DNA from 2 places in the Paenarthrobacter sp. TYUT067 genome. Region 2 is predicted to be linked to the other one. Evidence: predicted binding sites of a transcription regulator. Region 2 holds the regulator's gene; the other holds the start of a gene.
What was found. Region 2 encodes HspR, which represses chaperone genes until heat shock. Its sites were predicted from a motif close to AAGTTGAGTCNNNNNGACTCAACTT; they were not measured.

Region 1 (10,314 bases), on a different contig from region 2:
TACAAGAAGCCGCTGCTGGCAACCTCCACTGACGGTGTTGGCACCAAGGTGGCCATTGCCCAGGCCATGGACATTCACGACACCATCGGTTTCGACCTTGTGGGCATGGTGGTGGACGACATCGTTGTGGTGGGTGCTGAGCCGCTCTACATGACCGACTACATCGCCTGCGGCAAGGTTGTCCCGGAGCGCATCGCTGACATTGTCCGCGGTGTCGCTGCTGCTTGCTCCGTAGCTGGGACCGCCCTGGTGGGTGGCGAAACCGCTGAGCACCCGGGCCTCCTGGGTGAACACGAGTATGATGTGGCAGGTGCCGCTACCGGCATCGTGGAGGCCGACGCCCTGCTGGGCCCGGACCGCGTCCGCGCCGGCGACGTCGTAATCGGCATGGCCTCCTCCGGCCTGCACTCCAACGGTTACTCCCTGGTCCGCCGCGTCATCAACCACGCCGGTTGGGCCCTGGACCGCCAGGTGTCCGAACTCGGACGCACCTTGGGCGAGGAACTTCTGGAGCCCACCCGCGTTTACGCAGCCGACTGCCTGGACCTGGCCCGCGCCTTCCCGGTGCACTCGGCCAACGCGGTTCACGGCTTCAGCCACGTCACAGGCGGTGGCCTGGCCGCCAACCTGGCCCGAGTCCTCCCGCAGGGCCTGGTGGCCACGGTTGACCGCAACACCTGGGAACTGCCCGCCATCTTCAAGTTGGTCTCCGAGCTGGGCAACGTTCCGCTGGCCGACCTGGAGCGCACGCTGAACCTTGGCGTGGGCATGGTTGCCATTGTTTCGGCCGAAGCAGCAGACACCGCAGTGGCCCGCCTCAACGACCGCGGCCTGCCGTCCTGGGTGATGGGCACCGTTTCCGCGGACTCTGACTCGATCGACAAGACCGGCCCGGACTACGTCCAGGGCGCCAAGGGCGTCGACGGCGGCGCTGTCCGTTTGGTGAACGCCTACGCCTAAGCGCGTTATTGCTTTGTAGAGAGAGCGGCCGGGCAGTGCCCGGCCGCTCCCCTTCTGCTCTTTTGCTCTTCCTAGACCTGAATCAGGCTCAGTACCCCGCCTTGCGGATCCCGGATGGTAGCGAGGGAGCCCGTCTCAGGCTTGTCTTCCGGCTCCACCAGAAGCTCTCCCCCGGCTTCCACGGCCGCCTCAGCTGCTGCGCGCAGATCCGCTACGCCAAAGTAAATCTGCCAGCCGGCGTCATCGCCCTCATCGGCAGGAACAACGCCGGCCACTTCGTCACCGTTGACCATCAACGTGCTGTAGCTGCCACCGTCGTCCTGGGGATATTCAGTGACTTCGTGCTTGAAAAGCTGCTGGAAAAACGCGACGGCGGCCTGCGGCTCAGGCGTCAATAGTTCAGCCCACGCCAACGCCCCTGGCTCGTTGAACAAATGACTACCTGTGTGGGTTCCGGCTTGCCAGATCCCGGTGGTCCCACCGCCCGGAGGTTCAATGAACGCCAGGACTCCCGTGTCCGCAACGGGCTCGGGACCGAACTGAAGCTTGCCACCAGCGTGGACCGCGTCCTCGGCAATCTCGTCGGTGTCAGTGGCCGATAAATAGATGTTCCACTGGCCATGCGTGCCAGCGGCCTCCTGCCTCGGATTTTGCGGCGCAATGACGGCCACCAGCTGATCCTTGACGAACGCCTGCGCATAGCTGCGGCCGTCCGGGGTGGGCAGGTCCTTGAAGGTCCAGCCGAACACCTGCCCGTAGAAGGTCTTGGCTGCCGCGACGTCCCTCGTCTGAAGGTCGGCCCAGCACGGCTCACCACTGGCGTAATGCTTGCGGGAGCTCATGCCGTCAAACCTGTCATGATGCTGAACGCTGCGCCCGCAGGGTCCATGAGAACTGCCATTCGTCCAACTCCCGCTACGTCGAAGGCCGGGGCGATCACGTGGCTCCCCAGCTCAACGGCCTGCTCCACCGTGGCGTCAATATCCACCACGTTGAAGTACGTCATCCAGAACGGGGACAGCCCCTCAATGGGCAGCTTGAGCGCACCGGCAATTCGTCTCCCACTCACCAGCAGGCTGGTGTACTCCTGCAGCTCACCGGCTGGCCCGGTTTCGCTGCTGCACCCGGTCACAGCTTCGTAGAAGGCTACGGCTTTGGGGACATCATTTGTCTGCAGTTCATTCCAAATCATGGCTCCCGGCTCATTGACCAGACCCGACCCGGGATGGCTGCCGGCTTCCCAGAAACCAATCTGGGCACCGGTGGGATCTGTGGCGAAGAACATACGGCCGCTGCCGTTAGGAACCGAGTCAGGCGGGAAGAGAAGGGTCCCACCCGCAGCTTCCACCCGCCGTGCGGCTTCGTCGGCGGAGTCCACCGCAAGATAGTTGGCCCAATAGGAGGGCATTCCCTCGGGTGCATCAGGCTGGTGCTGCATCATCCCGGCCACGTAGCGGCCGTGGAGTTTGGCCATGTAATAAGTCATGCCATTTCCAGCATCCATGGCGTCCAGCTCCCATCCGAAGAGGTCGCTGTAAAACTTCTTGGAAACATCAATGTCGGTGGAGGACAGGTCCACCCAACACGGCGTTCCCTGCTGATAACTCTGGACCTCCGGCATGGATTACCCTTTCGATGCGCTCGGACTCCAGCCTACGCAAAAAAGGACCCCCAGGGTACGCCAATGATCGGCGTGGCCTGAGGGCCCTTTTCAAAAGAAATACGGCATTCAAAAATGCGCGATGACCGTAATGTACGACGGCGGTCCGCAACTCAGCGCCAAAGGCACCTGTTGGTTGCGACAGCTATCCGATCCGACGGGTGTCTACCTCGTCGTCGTCATCTTCCGCGTACTTATCCTCGTAGGCCGAGTAGTCCGGCTCCGGGGGATCGTCGGGGAAGTGGCTCTTTACACGACTGGACGGACCCGTGAGCTCCCGCTCAAGTGCCGAATAGTCAGTGTTCGGGGAGTAGTACTTAATATCCCGAGCCTGCTTGGTAGCTTTTGCCTTTTGACGGCCGCGCCCCATGGCGTGACCCCCTTTTGTACTTGGACCGGAGGTGGTCACCTTGGCTATCGGTGAGGCCCCGGAATGTTTGGTCAATTTGTCGTATGTCTAGATTACATGCTTTCGAGGGTGCCTGCGCGCCACCGGGAGCCCGCGCCCGGGCCGACTACAGTCGAAACCACGCCGACGCACCTCCAAGAGAGGCGAAAATTGGGTAGAGTCGGCCTCAATGCGGCTCCACAGCAGGAAGGCACACCCCGGAATATGAGCCAGGACAACACTTCACCCCGCGATGGTTCACCACGCGATCAAGGCGAGGATGGAGTACCTTCCGCGCCCCAAACGCCGCCGTCACCAAGCCAACAACCGCCAGCAGCTCCTTGGGCGCCGCCGTCAGGCCTTCAACCGGATCCCGCCCCTGAGCTTGACCCGGATTTTGTGCCCAACCCGGCAGAGCAGCCCGACCCCGCGCTGCCACCCACGGAAGCAGACTCAGGCAAAGACGGCGCCGCACCCATTTACGCGGGCTCACAGCCTTACCAGGGCCAGCAGCCGGGCTCACAGGCTTACCAGGGCCAGCAGCCGTACGCACAGCCGTCCTATTCAGGCCAGCAGCCGTATACCAGCGAGCAACCTTACCCAGGACAACAATGGCCGGCCCCGGATGGGCAGCCGGAACCTCACGGAGACCCCATCAAGCGCCAACGTTTGGTGATCGGCGGGATCGTCGTGGGCGTTCTCATACTTATTGGTGTTGTCATCTGGGTTTTGCTCAACCTGCTGGGGACGCGCCCTGAAGCGGCCGTGTCTACGCCCAGCGCAGCCCCCACAGCCGGGCCGCTCCCCCGCGACGCGGAGGCCAAGGACTTCCAAGTGGGCGACTGCTTCTCAGACTTTGATGCCAACTCTTCAAAAGCCAGAACCGTTGCCTGCGACACGGAGCACTCCGCCCAACTGGGTGCCGTCTTTAGCTATGCGGCTGATGAGTCCTTCCCGGGAACCAACGCCCTGAGGGACAAAGGACGCGAGGTTTGCAAGGACGTGAAGCTCAACGAGGCGGCCGACAACTACGTACTGCTCCAGCAGAACGTCTACCCGAGCACCACTAGTTGGGATCGGGGCGACCGCCGCGTTGATTGCTTCATCGTGGTGGATTCAGGCAACACCATCAAGGAGGATCTCCTCAAGAAGTAGCCCGCTATCCCTGCTTCCTGCGGACCGTGAGGCCCGTACCGGCGGGAGTGCCGCCGTCGGGACCCGTCAGCGCTTCGAAGCCCTCAACGGTGAGTTCGTCCAGATCAGCGGCGGTGTCCACCAGCACGGTGTCGCCGTCGCTGATTTCGCCTGCAAGAATCTCCTTGGCGAGGCGGTCGCCGATCTCCCGTTGCACCAGTCTGCGTAGTGGCCGTGCACCGTAGGCGGGATCGAAGCCGGACATGGCCAACCACGCACGTGCGCCATCAGAGACTTCCAGGCTCAGGCGGCGCTCACGGAGCCGGTTGCCCAACTCGGCCACATGCAACTCAACAATCCGGGCCAGTTCCTCCACGGACAGCGGATCAAACAGCACGATCTCGTCCAGGCGGTTCAGGAACTCCGGTTTGAAGGATGCCTGGACCACCGCCATGACAGCCTCACGCTTCGCCTTGGCATCCATGGTCGGGTCCACCAGGAACTGGCTGCCGGAGTTGGACGTCAGCACCAGGATGGTGTTGCGGAAGTCCACGGTGCGGCCTTGGCCGTCGGTGAGTCGTCCGTCGTCCAGAACCTGCAGGAGGATGTCGAAAACCTCGGGGTGGGCCTTCTCCACCTCGTCCAGCAGCACCACGGAGTAGGGCCTGCGGCGGACAGCCTCGGTCAGCTGGCCACCTTCCTCATAGCCGACATATCCCGGAGGGGCACCCACCAGGCGGGCCACCGAGTGCTTCTCGCTGTACTCGGACATGTCGATCCGGATCATGGCGCGTTCGTCGTCAAAGAGGAAGTCCGCGAGTGCCTTGGCCAGCTCGGTCTTACCCACACCGGTGGGCCCAAGGAACAGGAAAGAACCTGTGGGACGGTTGGGGTCGCTGATGCCGGCACGGGCACGGCGCACGGCGTCGGACACAGCTTGGACGGCTTTGGTCTGTCCGATGAGCCGCTTGCCGAGTTCCTCTTCCATGTGCAGCAGTTTCTGCGATTCGCCTTGGAGCATGCGTCCGGCCGGAATCCCGGTCCATGCGGAGATGACCTCGGCGATGTCGTCCGCAGTCACGTCCTCCGCCACCATGAGCTCGGGCTTGGAATCGCTGCGGGCTGACTCCTCCTCGGCAGCGGCGCTCAGCTCCCGCTCCAGGGCCGGCAGCTCGCCATAAAGGATCCGCGACGCCGATTCGAGGTCGCCTTCACGCTGGGCTTTGTCCGCGACGGAACGCAGTTCGTCGATCTTCGCTTTAAGATCACCAACTCGGTTGAGCCCGGCCTTCTCGGCTTCCCAGCGCGCATTCAAGGCACTCAGTTCTTCGTTCTTGTCGGCTTTGTCCGCACGGAGCGCCGCCAATCGTTCCACCGAGGCAGGATCGGTCTCGCCTTGGAGGGCCAGTTCCTCCATGGTCAGACGGTCCACGGCACGGCGAAGCTGGTCGATCTCCTCCGGCGCCGAATCGATTTCCATGCGGAGCCTTGACGCGGCCTCATCAACGAGGTCGATTGCCTTGTCCGGAAGCTGCCTGCCAGAGATGTACCGGTTGGACAGTGTTGCGGCTGCCACCAACGCTGAGTCGGCAATAGCCACCTTGTGGTGTGCCTCGTAGCGCTCCTTCAAGCCGCGCAGAATGCCTATGGTGTCCTCAACACTGGGCTCGCCGACGTAGACCTGCTGGAAGCGGCGCTCCAGCGCAGGGTCCTTCTCGATGTTCTCGCGGTACTCATCCAAAGTGGTGGCACCAATCAGGCGCAGCTCGCCGCGGGCCAACATGGGCTTGAGCATGTTGCCGGCATCCATGGCGCTCTCACCTGTGGCGCCAGCCCCCACCACCGTGTGGATCTCATCAATGAACGTGACGATCTGACCGTTGGAGTTCTTGATTTCCTCAAGGACAGCCTTGAGTCGTTCCTCGAACTCGCCACGGTATTTGGCGCCGGCCACCATGGAGGCGAGGTCCAAGGCGATGAGGGTCTTGCCACGCAGGCTCTCCGGAACGTCACCGGCCACCATGCGCTGGGCGAGGCCTTCGACGACGGCAGTCTTGCCAACGCCGGGCTCGCCGATCAGCACGGGGTTGTTCTTGGTGCGGCGGCTCAGGACCTGGACGACGCGTCGGATTTCGCTGTCGCGCCCGATGACGGGATCCAGTTTGCCGGAACGGGCCACAGCAGTGAGGTCAGTGCCGAATTTCTCCAAGGCCTGGAAGGTGTTCTCCGGATCCGGCGAGTTGACGTTCCTGTCGCCACGGACACCCGGCAAGGCGGCGAGCAGCGCCTCATGGGAGGCACCGGCGTCGCGCATTAACTTCCCGACGGCGTCGCTTCCGGCCGAGAGCCCCAGCAGTAAGTGCTCGGTGGACACGAAGGAGTCACCGAGTTTGTCGGCCTCGGCTTGGGCCGCCTGGATGGCCTGCATGGACTGGCGGGACAACTGCGCCTGCTGGACCGAACTACCCGAGGAGGAGGGAAGCGCTTTGATGGCCGAGCTGGCCTGTACGCTCACTGCATCAGGGTCTGCACCGGTAGCACGCAGCAGTGCCACAGCGACGCCCTCGCGCTGGTCCATGAGGGCCTTCAGCAGGTGGGCGGGCTCGAGCTGCGGGTTGCCCGCAGTCGAGGCGTTCATGGCGGCCGCAGAAAGGGCCTCCTGGCTTTTGGTGGTGAATTTGACGTCCAAAGAGTGCTCCCTTTCTGGAGTTGAACCAATACTTTCAAAGTTGAGTCTACTACGCTCAACTTTAATTTTGGCCCACTGTGTTCCATGTTTGCCCACGGCGAAACCAGTGTCCAGAGTCCGCGGGAATCGTGTGGGTAGGCTGGGGCCATGGAGACCATTTCAACCGCGGCCGAACTTGAAGAACTCATCGGATTGCCCCTCGATCGCGTGCGCCAAAAGGTGCGCACAGTCCTCAGCGATTTCGACCGCCAATGGCTGGCAGCCAGCCCCTTCTGCGTGATCTCGACGACGGACGCGCAGGGTCGCGTGGACGCCTCACCCAAGGGCGATCCCGCGGGCTTCATTCAGGTCCTGGACGAGCACACCATCGCCATCCCGGAGCGGCCCGGCAACAAGCTGGTGTTCGGCTTCCACAACATCCTTGAAAACCCGAACGTCGGCATCCTTTCCGTCGTCCCGGGCCGCACCGACACCCTCCGGATCAACGGGACCGCACAGATTGTCCGCGATGCCGACTTCTTCGATCTCATGGTGGTCAAAGGGCACCGGCCGCGCGCCGCCGTCGTAGTTTCGGTGGAGGAAGTGTTCACGCACTGCGGCAAGGCGTTCATGCGCAGTGGCCTGTGGCAGCCCGAAACCTGGGGTACCGACGGCCTGCCGAGCATCGCGGCCCTCGCCAAGACTTACACCCAGCCCGAAACGCCGCTGGAAGACCTGGAGTCTTACTACGGGCCGTCCTACGCCGAAAGGATGTACCGGGAATGACCATGGGCTCAGGCCGGGTAGACGGACACCAGCGCGGACTTCACCACGAACCGCACCTCCATGCCCGGCGCCAGGCCCAGGTCAGCGGACGCTGCCGGAGTGATGTCGGCGGACAAAGCCTGGACGGGATCTCCGGTCCTTGCGCGAACCCGGATCTGATCACCATGCGGTTCAAGGTCAGTGATGACCACGGGAAAAGAGTTGCGCGGGCTTCCGTGCACCTCACCCAAAAAGACGGAAACACTCGACGGCGGGAACGCGGCCACGCCTGCCTGGCCGGGCAGGGGTAACCAGTCAGGATCGTGCTGGCCAGCGAAAACCCGGCCATCCGGCGTCGTGATTCCTTCCTCGGTGATGATCCCGGTGACGAGGTTCAGCCCTGCGAGTCCGGCGGCGAAGTGGCTTCGTGGCCGTTCAAGCACTTGGCGCGTGGGCCCTTCTTCGGTGATGCAGCCACCCTCCACCACCACCACGCGGTCGGCCAGCATGTAGGCGTCCAGGACATCGTGCGTGACAACAATGGCCTTGCGATCCCTGAGGACCCGCTTGAGCACACGGCGCAGCAACGGGGCAGCATGGATGTCCAGCGCGGCCATCGGTTCGTCAAGCAGCAGGAGTTCGGGATCGGCGGCCAAGGCCCGGGCAACCGCCACCCGCTGAGCCTGCCCACCAGACAGCTGGGCAGGCTTGCGGTCAGCCAACGGGAGGGCGTCCACCTCAGCAAGCCAGTGGCGCGCAGTTTCCCTGGCCGCTGCCTTCGAAATGCCGGAGCTGCGCGGCCCAAAAGCCACGTTGTCCAGGGCGGTCAAATGCGGAAACAGCAACGCTTCCTGGGCCAAAAGCGCAGTCCCGCGAAGGTGCGGCGGGCTCCACAGGCGGGTTCCGCCGTCGAGCCTGAAGAGCTCCCTATCCCCGATGCGTGCCGAACCGGTGTCCGGCCGCAGCAATCCGGCAATGACCCCCAGCAGCGTCGACTTGCCCGCGCCGTTGGGTCCCAGGACGGCCACCGTCTCGCCCTCGCGGAGGCTGAGGGACATGTGGAAGTTCCTGCCAGGCATGCTGGCCTGCAGCTCGAAGCTCATGGCCGGACCTCCGCGGGCTGGGCGCTGCGGCGGCGACCGTAGCTCAGCCCAACCACCGCCACTGCCACCGCCACCAGCACCAAGGAAAGTGCGACGGCGGCATCGGCGTCGGTCTCGCGCTGCAAGTAGATTTCCAACGGCAAGGTGCGGGTAATCCCTTCGAGGCTGCCGGCGAAGGTCAAGGTAGCGCCGAACTCGCCCAAACTGCGAGCGAATGACAACACTGCTCCGGACGCAAGCCCGGGCAAAACCAGCGGCAGCGTAACCCGACGAAGAACGGTGGTGGGCCGTGCGCCCAAGGTAGCCGCGACGGCCTCGTACTTACTTCCAGCTGAACGGAGCGCGCCTTCCAGGCTCACCACAAGGAACGGCAAGGCCACGAACGTCTGAGCCAGAACAACAGCGGTAGTAGTGAACGCGATCTGGATTCCCACCAGCTCCAGGGATTTGCCGAGGAGACCCTGCCGGCCGAAGGTGTACAGGAGCGCAATGCCCCCCACCACCGGCGGCAGCACCAGCGGCAAGAGGACGAACGCCCTCAGTAACCGCTGCCCCGGAAAATCGCCACGCGCCAGGACCAACGCCAAAGGAACACCCAGCACGATGCACAGAACGGTGCTGGCTGCCGAGGTCCGCAGGCTCAGGCCAAGCGCGGCCAGCGAGGACTCGGAGGTAATGAGCGGGATGAACTGTGGCCAGTTCACCCGCAACACCATCGCCGCCAAGGGAAGCACCATCAAAAGTCCACCCCCGGCCGCGACCACATAAATCCAGCGCGGGACGCCGTGGTAGCCGCTATGCCTGATCATTCCCCGTGGCCTCCGCTAAGGCGTTCCGAAGCCGGCATCCCTGAGGACCTTCTTGCCTGCTTCACTGGTGATGTTTGCGATGAAGGCGGCTGCGAGTTCCTTGTTCTTACTAGTGCCAACCGTGGCAATCGGGTAAGTGTTGACGGCCTTGTCCGATTCCGGGAATGCTATGCCCTTGACCTTGTCGCCGGCCCGCTTTACATCCGTAACGTAGACCAGGCCGGCGTCAGCCTCGCCCGAGGTGACTTTGCCAAGGACATCGGTCACTGACGATTCCTCGCTCACCGGGCTCAACGTTGTTCCCGCGGCCTTTTCAACGGCCTCCGTTGCAGCGCCGCAGGGAACCTGGCTGGCGCAGGTCACCACTTTGACGCCAGGCTTGGCAAGGTCCGCAAAAGAAGAGATCGACGCCGGATTGCCGGGCGGGACGGCGATCTCCAGGACGTTGGTGGCGAAGTTGGTTGCGGTGCCCTCCACAAGGTCCTGGTCGGCGAGCTTGGTCATGTTCCTGGTATCGGCCGAAGCGAAAATATCCGCGGGAGCGCCTTGGGTAATCTGCGTGACCAGATCTGAGGAGCCCGCAAAGCTGAGAGTCACTTTGGTGCCCGGGTGCTGAACTTCGAAGTCCTTGGCCAACTGGGTGAAGGTGGTTTTCAGGGATGCCGCAGCGAAAACGGTGATCTCTCCGGACATGGACGACCCCGGGTTGGCCGAGCCTGTGGACGGACGTGTGGTGCCCGAGGCGCAGGCCGCCAAGCTTGCCGCGACCGCACCTGCAACCATTAGTGCGGCAAGAGGCTTGCGGAGGATGCTCATATGACGCTCTT
Region 2 (10,314 bases):
GCCGGGGGGCATCTGTTGATCACAGGTGCTCAAGCGTAGGCTGGCAAGCAGGTCGTCTAACCACGTGAGGGGCTCAGCATGTACAAAGCGCAAAGCATCATTCCCGCCGCCCAGGATCTTGCCCGGGAATGGGTAACGCATGCGACAGAGGGCACATCCGCACAAACAGACGCAGTGGTGAGGTGGGCTTTGTCCCGGATCAACCACGCCGACGTGCCGTCCGTGGTCCAGGGTGTGATGCTCACTTTGACCGGCAACAAAAAGGCCGCCAAGGAAGCTAAACGCACTGCCGCCAAGGCAGTAAAGAAGGCCACCCGAGCGCTCAGCCGGAAGACCACGCAGCGCAGCTCCGGCCGTGCAGTATGGTTCACCGCCATTGCTGCTGCCGTCGTGGGAGCGGGCGCAGTGTTTGCTTGGCGAATGATGATGCCTCCGGGCGAACCCGAGCCTGTCCAGCGGCAGGAAACCCCGGTCCAGCCGCCGGTCCCACCGGTTCCCTAGGTAACGTCTTCCCGGAAGGTCTCCCCCGAACGTCGTCCCTAGCCGCCGCTCCCCATCGCACCGGCAGGGTGGTGCGGGGCGACTCAGGTGCCGAACCTGCTAAGGTGCCGCGTGGTCGTCGTGCCGTCCGAACAGTCTCCGTAGCGATGTCCCGGTCACGAGCCAATAGGCTCCGCCACTGGCCAGCAGGAACCCCGCGACGCCCAGGATGACCAGCTGGGTGACGATCCCGGCGATCACCATGATGAAGCCGACCAGAACGGCCAGGCTGCCAAGAACGTTGCGCGCCAGAGCGCCACGTGGGCGACCGGACTTCAGCTCATAGGCGAGGCCGGGATCCGTTGAAGCGAGATCCCGCTCCAGCTCTTCCAAGCTCCTGCGTTCTTCATCCGACAACGACATCGGGATTCCTCACCACACGAGCAGGGCCGCCGAGACCGCGTCAATGCTCAGAACACCCGCACGAGCGCTGCTTGCCGTGCTATGCCTTCATTATCTTCCCGTTGAGGTGGTCTAGCCATATGGCGGTCCCCCTTCATCACCGGCGGCAGGTCCAGCTATCGACTTACCAAAGGTTCTAAGCATGCTTACGATGGATGGGCAGGATTCAGACGCACCACCAGCATGGAACCCCCACCGCCGACTGGAAAGTTGAACTCCCCATGGCACGACGAAGCGCGAGAAAAGCACAGAGCATCACTGAAGCGGTTCCTGGGCGCCGCGGACCCCGAAAGGCCATTTGGCTTATTGCCGCGGGCCTCGTCGCTGGCATAGCTGGCGGAGTTTTCGGCTTCCGCATGCTGGTACCGTCCAGCGAATCTGAGCCGGCCAAGACACCGCGGCGTCAACCGGAGGAGATTCTGGTCAGGGAGGAGCCCGTGGAAATCTCCACCAGGATGCGCCCGGGCGAATGGACCGAGGAGTCCCTGCAGGAGCACCTTGAGGATTACAAGCAGCAGATCCGGGACATGGGAGCCAAAGAGTCGCAGATCGTGGTGGACGTAGAACGGACCGAAGCCGGCGCTGCCCGGGTAGTGGTCAGTTGGGACAGGACCTTGCCGTAGTTCCGGGACGCTAAGGGTTTTCGAGGGGCTAAAGGCTTTCGCCTTGGCGCGGCCGCCACACCACTACGGCCTGCGACCGCGCGCGTGGACGCTGCCCGCGGGCCAGGCTAACGACGTCGCCCGCGGCACCTGCCGCGAAGATCCGCGCATCCACGGGTGAGCGGCGGCGGGTCAGTTCTTCCGTCAGCTCAGCCACGCGATACTGCAAAGCGGCAACCTGGTTTTCGAGGTCGAGGATGCGTTTGATGCCCTCGAGCGAGACGCCGGACTGCGAGAGGCGCTGGACCTCCCGCAGTTTATTGACGTCGTTCTGCGAATAGCGGCGGGACTTGCCGGGAGCGCGGCTGGGCGAAACGATGCCCAAACGGTCGTACTGGCGCAACGTCTGCGGATGCATATCGGCAAGCTCCGCAGCCACGGAGATGACAAAGATCGGCTGGTTGACGTCGATTGCCATGACCGCCTCCTTACAACCGGGCCTTCGCGGCCAAGTCGCTGCGCGGGTTGGCATCAGTGGTGGCCGCCGCGAAAGCCTTCACGGCTTCCTCTGCTTCTTTGTTGAGGTTCTGCGGGACCGCGACGTCGATTGTCACCAGCAGGTCGCCGGTGGACTTGGACGTCTTCACGCCACGACCTTTCACCCGGAGGGTACGGCCCGACGGAGTCCCGGCCGGAACGCGCACCTTGACGGTGTCGCCGTCGAGCGTTGGAACTTCAATGGTGGCGCCGAGCGCCGCCTCCGCAAACGTGACGGGCACGTGGATGCGGATGTTGTCGCCGTCGCGGTGGAAAAAGTCGTGAGGCTTGACGCTCACCGTGATGATGAGGTCGCCGTTGCCGGCAGGGCCAGCGTTGCCCTTGCCACGCTGGCGGACCTTCTGCCCGTCCTTGATGCCGGCCGGGATCTTGACGTCGATCACGTTGCCGTTGCTCTCACGCAGGCTCACCGTGGTGCCCTTGATGGATCCGGCAAAGGAGATGGACGTTGTAGCCGTCCGGTCCGCGCCCTTCTGCGGAGCCCGTTGGAACCCGGTGGGGCCGGCACCTCCAAACCCACCACCAAACAGGTCAGCGAACTCCGGAGGGATGCCACCGCCCGCAGGCTGACGGGCACCAGGCCCACCGCCAAACAGGCCGCCGAACAGGTCCTCAAACCCACCGTTAGCTCCGGCACCACCACGCCCGGCGCCAGCACCCGGAGCAAACCGGGCACCGCCCATGGCACGGATGGCATCGTACTGCTGACGGTCCTCAGGATTGGACAACACCGAGTACGCCTCGGAGATGTCCTTAAACTTCTTCTCCGCAGCAGCATCCCCAGAGTTCGTATCAGGGTGATGCTCCCGCGCTAGCTTGCGGTAAGCCTTCTTAATATCCGCATCGGACGCGTCCTTGGCAATACCAAGGATCGCGTAAAAATCCTTTTCAACCCAGTCCTGGCTGGCCAAGAGCGTTTCCTTTCAAATCAATAAACAAGCACCTGCGTCCACCCACCTTAGGTGAGTCGACCGCCGGAGCGGAGCGAGACAAGGGGCCCGGGAGTGGCTTCGGGCCTACCGGAGCGTGGCGGCTAAGTCCGTAGGACTAAAGCCGCCACGCGTAGGGGCGGGGCCCCTTGTCTCGCTTCGCGGTGGGACTAAGCGGGAACCGCGACGATCACTTGGGCTGCACGCAGGACCCGCTCACCTGAGCGGTATCCGGAGCGCAGCACCTGGCTGACCGTGTCAACCTCAATGTCTTCGCCGGGCTGCTGGATGAGTGCCTCGTGGATGGTGGGGTCGAATTCGACTCCGGTATCCGCGATGCGTTCCAGTCCGTACGTCTTCAGCGCGTTCTCCAGTTTGGTGGCGATGGCGGCGAAGGGGCCGTCTTCGAGGTCACCGTGCTGGCGGGCGGCGTCGACGTCGTCCAGCACCGGGAGCAGTGAGTTCAGGACGCCGATGACGGCCATCTCTCCTGCTACGGCGCGGTCGCGTTCGACGCGCTTGCGGTAGTTGACGTACTCAGCCTGGAGGCGGAGGAGGTCGTTGCGGAGCTCCGCTGCCTGGGCTTCAGCCGCGGCACCGGAGGCTACCGATTCTTCGGCCGGCACCTCTACCCCGTTGAGGATTTCCTCAGCCTGGGAGAGGGCGTCGCCGTCTGTAGGAGCGGCGTTGCCTTCGGTGGGAGCTGCAGCTTCGCTATCGGGGTGACGGGCTGCCCCGGTCTCCGGGTCAACCTTGCGGTTGTCCCGGATAACGGGCTTGCGCGGCTCGCCGCTTTCTGAGTGCTCTGCTTCGTTGCCGTGGTGAGGCATGGCTACTTCTTCGCTTCGTCTTCGTCGATGATTTCGGCGTCGACGATGTCCTCGTCGGCAGCCTTGTCACCGGCAGGAGCGCCTTCTGCACCGGCACCCGGAGCGTCAGCTGCGGAGGCCTGGGAGTAGATGGCTTCGCCGAGCTTGGTCTGTGAGGCCTGGAGCTTCTCGAACGCAGTCTTCACAGCGGCGTCGTCGGTGCCTTCCAGCGCGGACTTGAGGGCGTCGACGTCGGCCTTGACCTCGGTCTTGACTTCCTCGGGAAGCTTGTCCTCGTTGTCGGCGATCAGCTTGTCCACGGAGTAGGCGAGCTGCTCTGCGGAGTTACGGGTGTCCGTAGCTTCGCGGCGTGCCTTGTCCTCTGCAGCGTGCTCTTCGGCTTCACGGACCATGCGGTCGATGTCGTCCTTGGACAGTGCCGTGCCACCGGTGATGGTCATGGACTGTTCCTTGCCCGTGCCCTTGTCCTTGGCGGACACGTGGACGATGCCGTTGGCGTCGATGTCGAAGGTGACCTCAACCTGCGGAACGCCACGAGGTGCCGGGGCGATGCCGGTCAGTTCGAATGTGCCCAGCGGCTTGTTGTCGCGGGTGAATTCACGTTCGCCCTGGAAGACCTGGATGGCCACGGACGGCTGGTTGTCGTCAGCGGTGGTGAAGGTCTCCGAACGCTTGGTGGGGATAGCGGTGTTGCGCTCGATGAGGTGCGTCATGACGCCACCCTTGGTTTCGATGCCGAGGGACAGCGGGGTGACGTCGATGAGGAGGACGTCCTTGCGCTCGCCCTTCAGGACACCGGCCTGGAGTGCGGCACCAACGGCCACAACTTCGTCCGGGTTGACGCCCTTGTTGGGCTCCTTGCCGCCGGCGAGTTCCTTGACGAGCTCGGAGACGGCAGGCATACGGGTGGAGCCACCGACGAGCACGATGTGGTCGATGTCGGAAACCTTGATGCCGGCTTCAGCGATGACGTCCTGGAACGGCTTCTTGGTGCGGTCCAGCAGGTCCTTGGTGAGGTCCTGGAACTTGGCACGGGTCAGCTGCTCGTCCAGGTGAACCGGGCCGTCGGGGGTGACGGACAGGTACTGGAGGGAGATGTTGGTGCTGGTGGAGGAGGACAGTTCCTTCTTGGCCTGCTCTGCAGCTTCACGCAAACGCTGGAGGGCGATCTTGTCCTTGGAGAGGTCGATGCCCTTGACCTTGAGCTGGCTCAGGAGCCACTCGACAACGCGGTTGTCCCAGTCGTCGCCGCCGAGGCGGTTGTCACCGGCGGTTGCGCGGACCTGGATGGTGGAGAAGTTGTCTTCGTCCTTGCCAACCTCGAGGAGCGAGACGTCGAAGGTTCCGCCACCGAGGTCGAAGACCAGGATGAGTTCGTCTTCCTTGCCCTTGTCCAAGCCGTAGGCCAGTGCAGCAGCGGTGGGCTCGTTGACAATACGGAGGACGTTGAGGCCTGCGATTTCGCCGGCTTCCTTGGTGGACTGGCGCTCGGCGTCGTTGAAGTAGGCCGGAACGGTGATCACAGCGTCGGTGACCTTTTCACCCAGGTAGCTCTCGGCGTCGTTCTTGAGCTTCATGAGGATACGCGCGGAGATTTCCTGCGGCGTGTACTTCTTGTCATCGACGGCGACGTTCCAGTCGGTGCCCATGTGGCGCTTGACGGAAGCGATGGTGCGGTCGATGTTGTTGACGGCCTGGCGCTTGGCGATTTCGCCGACCAGGACTTCGCCGGACTTGGAGAACGCAACGACGGACGGCGTGGTGCGGCCGCCTTCTGCGTTGGCGATAACGGTGGGCTCGCCACCTTCGAGAACAGAGACCACGGAGTTGGTGGTTCCGAGGTCGATACCTACTGCACGTGACATATCTTGTTTTCCTTTCAATGGCCGATGTTGGAGATTGCCCTTGGCAGCGGTCCGCTGAGCGGTTGACCTGCCGGAAGCCTGCTCAACAATCGGCTAGTTGAGCGTTCTGCACTCAACTGTACTCAGCCTCAGAATTAAGTCAATCCAAAGTTGAGTCTGGTTCGCTCAACTTTGCTTTAGGAGTCCAAAGAAGCCCCGGAATCACGCGGCTTAGGGGGTGGTTTCGCCCACGGTGAACTGGCAAACTGGCCCGATGGAGATCGCTGGATACGTGCCTCCGGACGAGTTCTGGGCGATGAATGACCGGATGGAGCAAGAGGTTCGGAGGGGCGCGCACCAGCTCCCGCTGTACTCCATGGAGGACCAGGAAGGCCCTGTCATGCTAGGATCCTGGCAACTCGATGGCGGCGAGGGCGGGGTGGCGCACGGCAACGCCTTTTCACCAACGGGCCCGCTGGTGGAAGTGATCACTACAACCCAGGATCCACGCGACGTCGCCAGAAACCGTTGGCGCGCCTCGGCCGGAATACCGCACAACCTGGAAGAGCTCCAACGCCAGGACGCAACCTTCAACGCCCTCGCCGCTGAGCGGCTCACCATCACCGTTGACGGCACGCCCACAGACGTAACGCTCTGGCGCGGACAGAACTCTTGGCTCGCCGCCGGGACATTCGGCGGCTTCGGCATAGTGATCAACGCCCAACGCAACCCCACCCCACCGGAGGCCGTCCGCCTGAGCCGGGTGTCCGACGTCGAACCCTTGCTTCAGGCACGCCGCGCGGCACTCAAGGCGATACGCGGCGAAGCCTAGCCACCTCAGCAGGAGCGTCAAGCGGTTCCGGCTTGTAGACCCACGCCACCAGCACCACGGAGATGATCATCAGCAGGAACCATGCCAGGAGCTTGTCGATGGAGACAGCCTGCCAGCCATTCAGCTGGTTGGGATACAGCCACGCACGGGACCACGTGCCGATGTTCTCCGCGAACCAAATGAACAGCGCCACCAGCAGGAACGAGACCAGGATGGGCATACGGAAGCGACGCCGGAACACCCGGAAGTGCATCACGCACCGTCCGTAGACAAGCACGACGGCGGCCAGCAGCACCCAGCGCGCGTCAAAGATGTAGTGGTGCGAGAAGAAGTTGATGTAGATCGCAGCCGCAACCAGGGCGGTGATCCAACGGCGTGGGTACCGGTCGAAGCGGAGGTCGAACAGCCGGAACACCCGCACCATATAGGACCCCACGGCGGCATACATGAAGCCGCTGAACAGTGGAACGGCCCCGATCCGGAGGAAGCCCTCGGCCTCGTACGCCCAGGATCCGACGTCCGTCTTGAACAGCTCCATCACCGTCCCCACCACATGGAATAGCAGAATGACCCGCAATTCCCGCAACGTCTCCAGCCTGAAAGAGATCATCAGAACTTGGATAACGACGGCGGCAAGGGTCAGGAAATCGTTGCGGGCAAGCGCCGCGTTGTCCGGGTACCAAAGCCGGGCAGCGATGATCACCGCGAGCAAAGCCGCCCCGAACACACACGCCCACGCCTGCTTCAGCCCGAACACCACAAACTCAGTCAGCCCGGCCCGCACACGGCCACCGCGAGTGCGGTCAAGGTAGCGGTGCGCAAGGGCGTCGATAGACTCTTCCACCGACGTGGAGTTACGCATGTGGCACCGCGGAATCCACCACAAGCTGGCCCAAATAATGGTCGCGGGGCCAGTGCCGGATCCGCTGGGGCAAGCGCGGATACACGCGACCCACCATCCGCATGGTCCGCTCGAAGCGGCGCGCCTGGCTTTCGCCCCAGGTGAAGCCGAATCCCTCACGCACCTGATCCGGCAACAGGCCGGCCGTGAGGAACCGCGCCAACGGCATGGCCAGACGCAACAGCCGCGGCCCACCAGCCGGGTAGAGAAGGTCCCTGGCTACCTTGAGCGCCTTGTCATCCGGGCGAAGTCCGCGCACCTGGGATTCCCAGTACCTTGCAAAGGCTGCCCGGTCAGCCGGCCATTTATCCGCCGGAAGCTGCAGGGCTGTCCCGATCCGCGCATACTCGCGGTAGATACGGTCGGCGGTATCGTCGTCGAGCATTCCATGGACCTGCTGATAGACGGTGACGGCGGTGTCGTAGAGGGTGGCGACCACCCAGAGTTGGGAGTCGGCGTCGAAAGCGCTGTAGCCGTGTGAAGCACCATCGGGTCCGCGGCGGACCGGGGCATGGGCTCGGTTGACGGCGCGGCGAACGGCCTTCAGCTGTTCCTCCGAGCCGTAAACCACCGCATACACGTAGGTCATGGTGGCGCGGAGCCGATCCATGGGGCGCTCCGCGAAATTGCTGTGCTCGGCCACGCCGTGGCCCACTTTGGGGTCGGCGATCTGCAGGAGAATTGCGCGGCCCGCCCCGGCCAGGAGGACACCCTCCGCACCAATGTCAGCCAGTCCACGAACCATCTGAATACTGTAGCGCCCTAGCCTTGGAGCCCCACGACGCCCTGAAGCACGCCCAGCTGATGCTCAAAAAGCTCGTCGCGGGCCTTGAAAGTCTCCGGCCCGTACTGCCCAAAAACCTCGAAGCTGATGGCCCCGAACACCGACGTCCACACCAGAACACCACGCGCTAACGACGCGTCTGGTGCCGCGAGATTCATTTCGGCGCGAATGGCCGACAGGTCTTCGGCCAACGCCGGGGGAATCACGACGGCGGGAGTCACCTCAGTGGCCAGGGCACCTGCCCGGTAGGCGGCATCAAAGATCCCGACGAGACGGACGATGACGCGTGTTCCCGGAACGGTGGTGCGCTCCCCCGGTGCCTGATACCCAGGGACGGGGCTGCCGAAAAGCAGGGCGTAGCGGGCGGGCTCTCGGAGCGCCCACGACCGGACGGCAGTGCCAAGCGCCCGGAATTGCCCGGCGAAGTCGTTGTCGGGAACGGCCTCCACGGCTGCCTCCACATGGTCGCCCAGCTCGTTGTACGCGTCGATGAGCAGGAGGGTGAGGAGCTCGTCGCGGCTCTCCACGTAGCGATACACGGCCGAGGACACGACGCCGAGGTCCCTGGCTACCGCGCGAAGGGACAGGGCTGCCGCGCCGTGGAGGGCCAGATGCTGACGGCCCAGCCGGATGATGTCGGCGATGGTTTGTGCACGTGCCCGCTCCCTGGGAGTAGTCGGCTTGGCCTTGGTTGCAGCTGAAGTCATGCCCATAGCTTGCCACAAAGGAGAGCGGCGTCAACAAACAAGAGCAGTGCTCTTGACTTCACGCCAAAGGACAGTCATTCTGGATTCAGAGAGCACTGCTCTTGCTTTGCACCTCACCTACACAAAGAAAGAGGACCATCATGTACGTCGTCACAGGAGCAGGACCGGTGGGCCACACCATCGCCGAACAACTCGCAGGGCTGGGGCACCCGGTACGCGTACTGACGCGCTCGGGCAGCGGCCCGGACCACCCACTGGTGGAGAAGATGCGCGTAGATGCATCCGATCCTGAACAGCTCAAGGAAGCCGTCGCGGGATCAGCGGCCATCTTCCACTGCATCCACGGATCGGCGTACAGCGCTGCAGCTTGGGCCGCGGAACTCCCCCGGGCCGAACAAGCGGTGATGGACGCAGCCGCAGCCGCGGGCGCCGTCGTCGTATTTCCCGAAAGCCTGTACTCGTACAGTGAGCCCGCACGCATCATGACCGAATCGAGCCCCCGCGAAGCTGCGGGCGGAAAACGTGGCATCCGAACGGCGCTGTTGAAGGCGCGGCGGGCGCATGCGGCCAACACCGTGAGCGTAGTGGCCGGCGATTTCTTTGGACCGCGCGTGAAGATGGCACATGCCGGCGAGCGCATGGTCACGCCAATACTGGCGGGCAAACGGCTGCAGTTCATTGGCAGCGCCAGCCAGCCGCATTCCTTCACCTATGTGCCGGATCTTGCTGCGGCCATGATCGCCGCCGCAGGGAAGCCCGCACTCTGGAACAGCGTGCTGCATGCACCCACCGGCGCGGCCGTGACCCAGCGGGACATCGCAGTAGCACATGCCCAAGCGGCTGGTCTGACGGAACCAAAGGTGAGCGCTGTTCCCGGCTGGGTGCTGCGGGCCGCCGGACTGGTCTCGACCGATATGCGCGAATTGGCTGAGTTGCTGTACCAGTTTGAGCGCCCATTCGTGATGGATTCCTCCGAAAGCCAGCGGATACTGGACCTGGACCCGACTCCCCTGCCGGAGGCCGCTGCCGCGACCATGGCGTGGTGGCGCGGGGCGGACCAGCGCAGTTCTTAACGAGTTCTTAAAACCCGCGGCGGAGAATCCAAGAAACGAGTCGTCCTGTCGAGGGGTTCCATGTTTCCGCATTCCGCGCCGCATCCCGTGCGCTTCAACCCCCTGCCCGCACCCAAGCACTGGCTGATCATCGGGCTGGTACTTGCGGCCGCCGTTGTCTTGACGGGGTGGGCGATTCAGGTGGTCCCTGGCCTGACCTTGGCTGAACTGGCGGTGGACGATGACTTCAGCCGCCATCACACACCCGTGCTGACCGGGCTGGCCCTGGTGTTGAACGCGCTTTTCGGTCCGGTGGCGGGAACGCTGATCGTG

Region 1: the regulator HspR is predicted to act here: its motif matches at 6,869-6,893, upstream of clpB (ATP-dependent chaperone ClpB).

What each region holds. Positions count from the first base shown of each region.
Region 1 is NZ_JAMOIT010000007.1:40,373-50,686, reverse strand. Features, by position in the region: gene purM (phosphoribosylformylglycinamidine cyclo-ligase) at 1-960, shown strand, start outside; gene MOD31_RS08005 (VOC family protein) at 1,032-1,802, opposite strand; gene MOD31_RS08000 (VOC family protein) at 1,799-2,581, opposite strand; gene MOD31_RS07995 (DUF3073 domain-containing protein) at 2,766-2,990, opposite strand; gene MOD31_RS07990 (septum formation family protein) at 3,234-4,163, shown strand; gene clpB (ATP-dependent chaperone ClpB) at 4,168-6,831, opposite strand; gene MOD31_RS07980 (pyridoxamine 5'-phosphate oxidase family protein) at 6,979-7,596, shown strand; gene MOD31_RS07975 (sulfate/molybdate ABC transporter ATP-binding protein) at 7,605-8,678, opposite strand; gene MOD31_RS07970 (ABC transporter permease) at 8,675-9,487, opposite strand; gene modA (molybdate ABC transporter substrate-binding protein) at 9,503-10,303, opposite strand; gene MOD31_RS07960 (molybdopterin-binding protein) at 10,300-10,314, opposite strand, start outside.
Region 2 is NZ_JAMOIT010000009.1:15,484-25,797, forward strand. Features, by position in the region: gene MOD31_RS09700 (hypothetical protein) at 79-501, shown strand; gene MOD31_RS09705 (DUF3040 domain-containing protein) at 601-903, opposite strand; gene MOD31_RS09710 (hypothetical protein) at 1,098-1,565, shown strand; gene MOD31_RS09715 (heat shock protein transcriptional repressor HspR) at 1,594-2,022, opposite strand; gene MOD31_RS09720 (DnaJ C-terminal domain-containing protein) at 2,033-3,013, opposite strand; gene MOD31_RS09725 (nucleotide exchange factor GrpE) at 3,202-3,861, opposite strand; gene dnaK (molecular chaperone DnaK) at 3,864-5,726, opposite strand; gene MOD31_RS09735 (hypothetical protein) at 5,980-6,537, shown strand; gene MOD31_RS09740 (DUF817 domain-containing protein) at 6,512-7,399, opposite strand; gene MOD31_RS09745 (oxygenase MpaB family protein) at 7,392-8,183, opposite strand; gene MOD31_RS09750 (TetR/AcrR family transcriptional regulator) at 8,201-8,935, opposite strand; gene MOD31_RS09755 (NAD-dependent epimerase/dehydratase family protein) at 9,070-10,002, shown strand; gene MOD31_RS09760 (phosphatase PAP2 family protein) at 10,063-10,314, shown strand, end outside.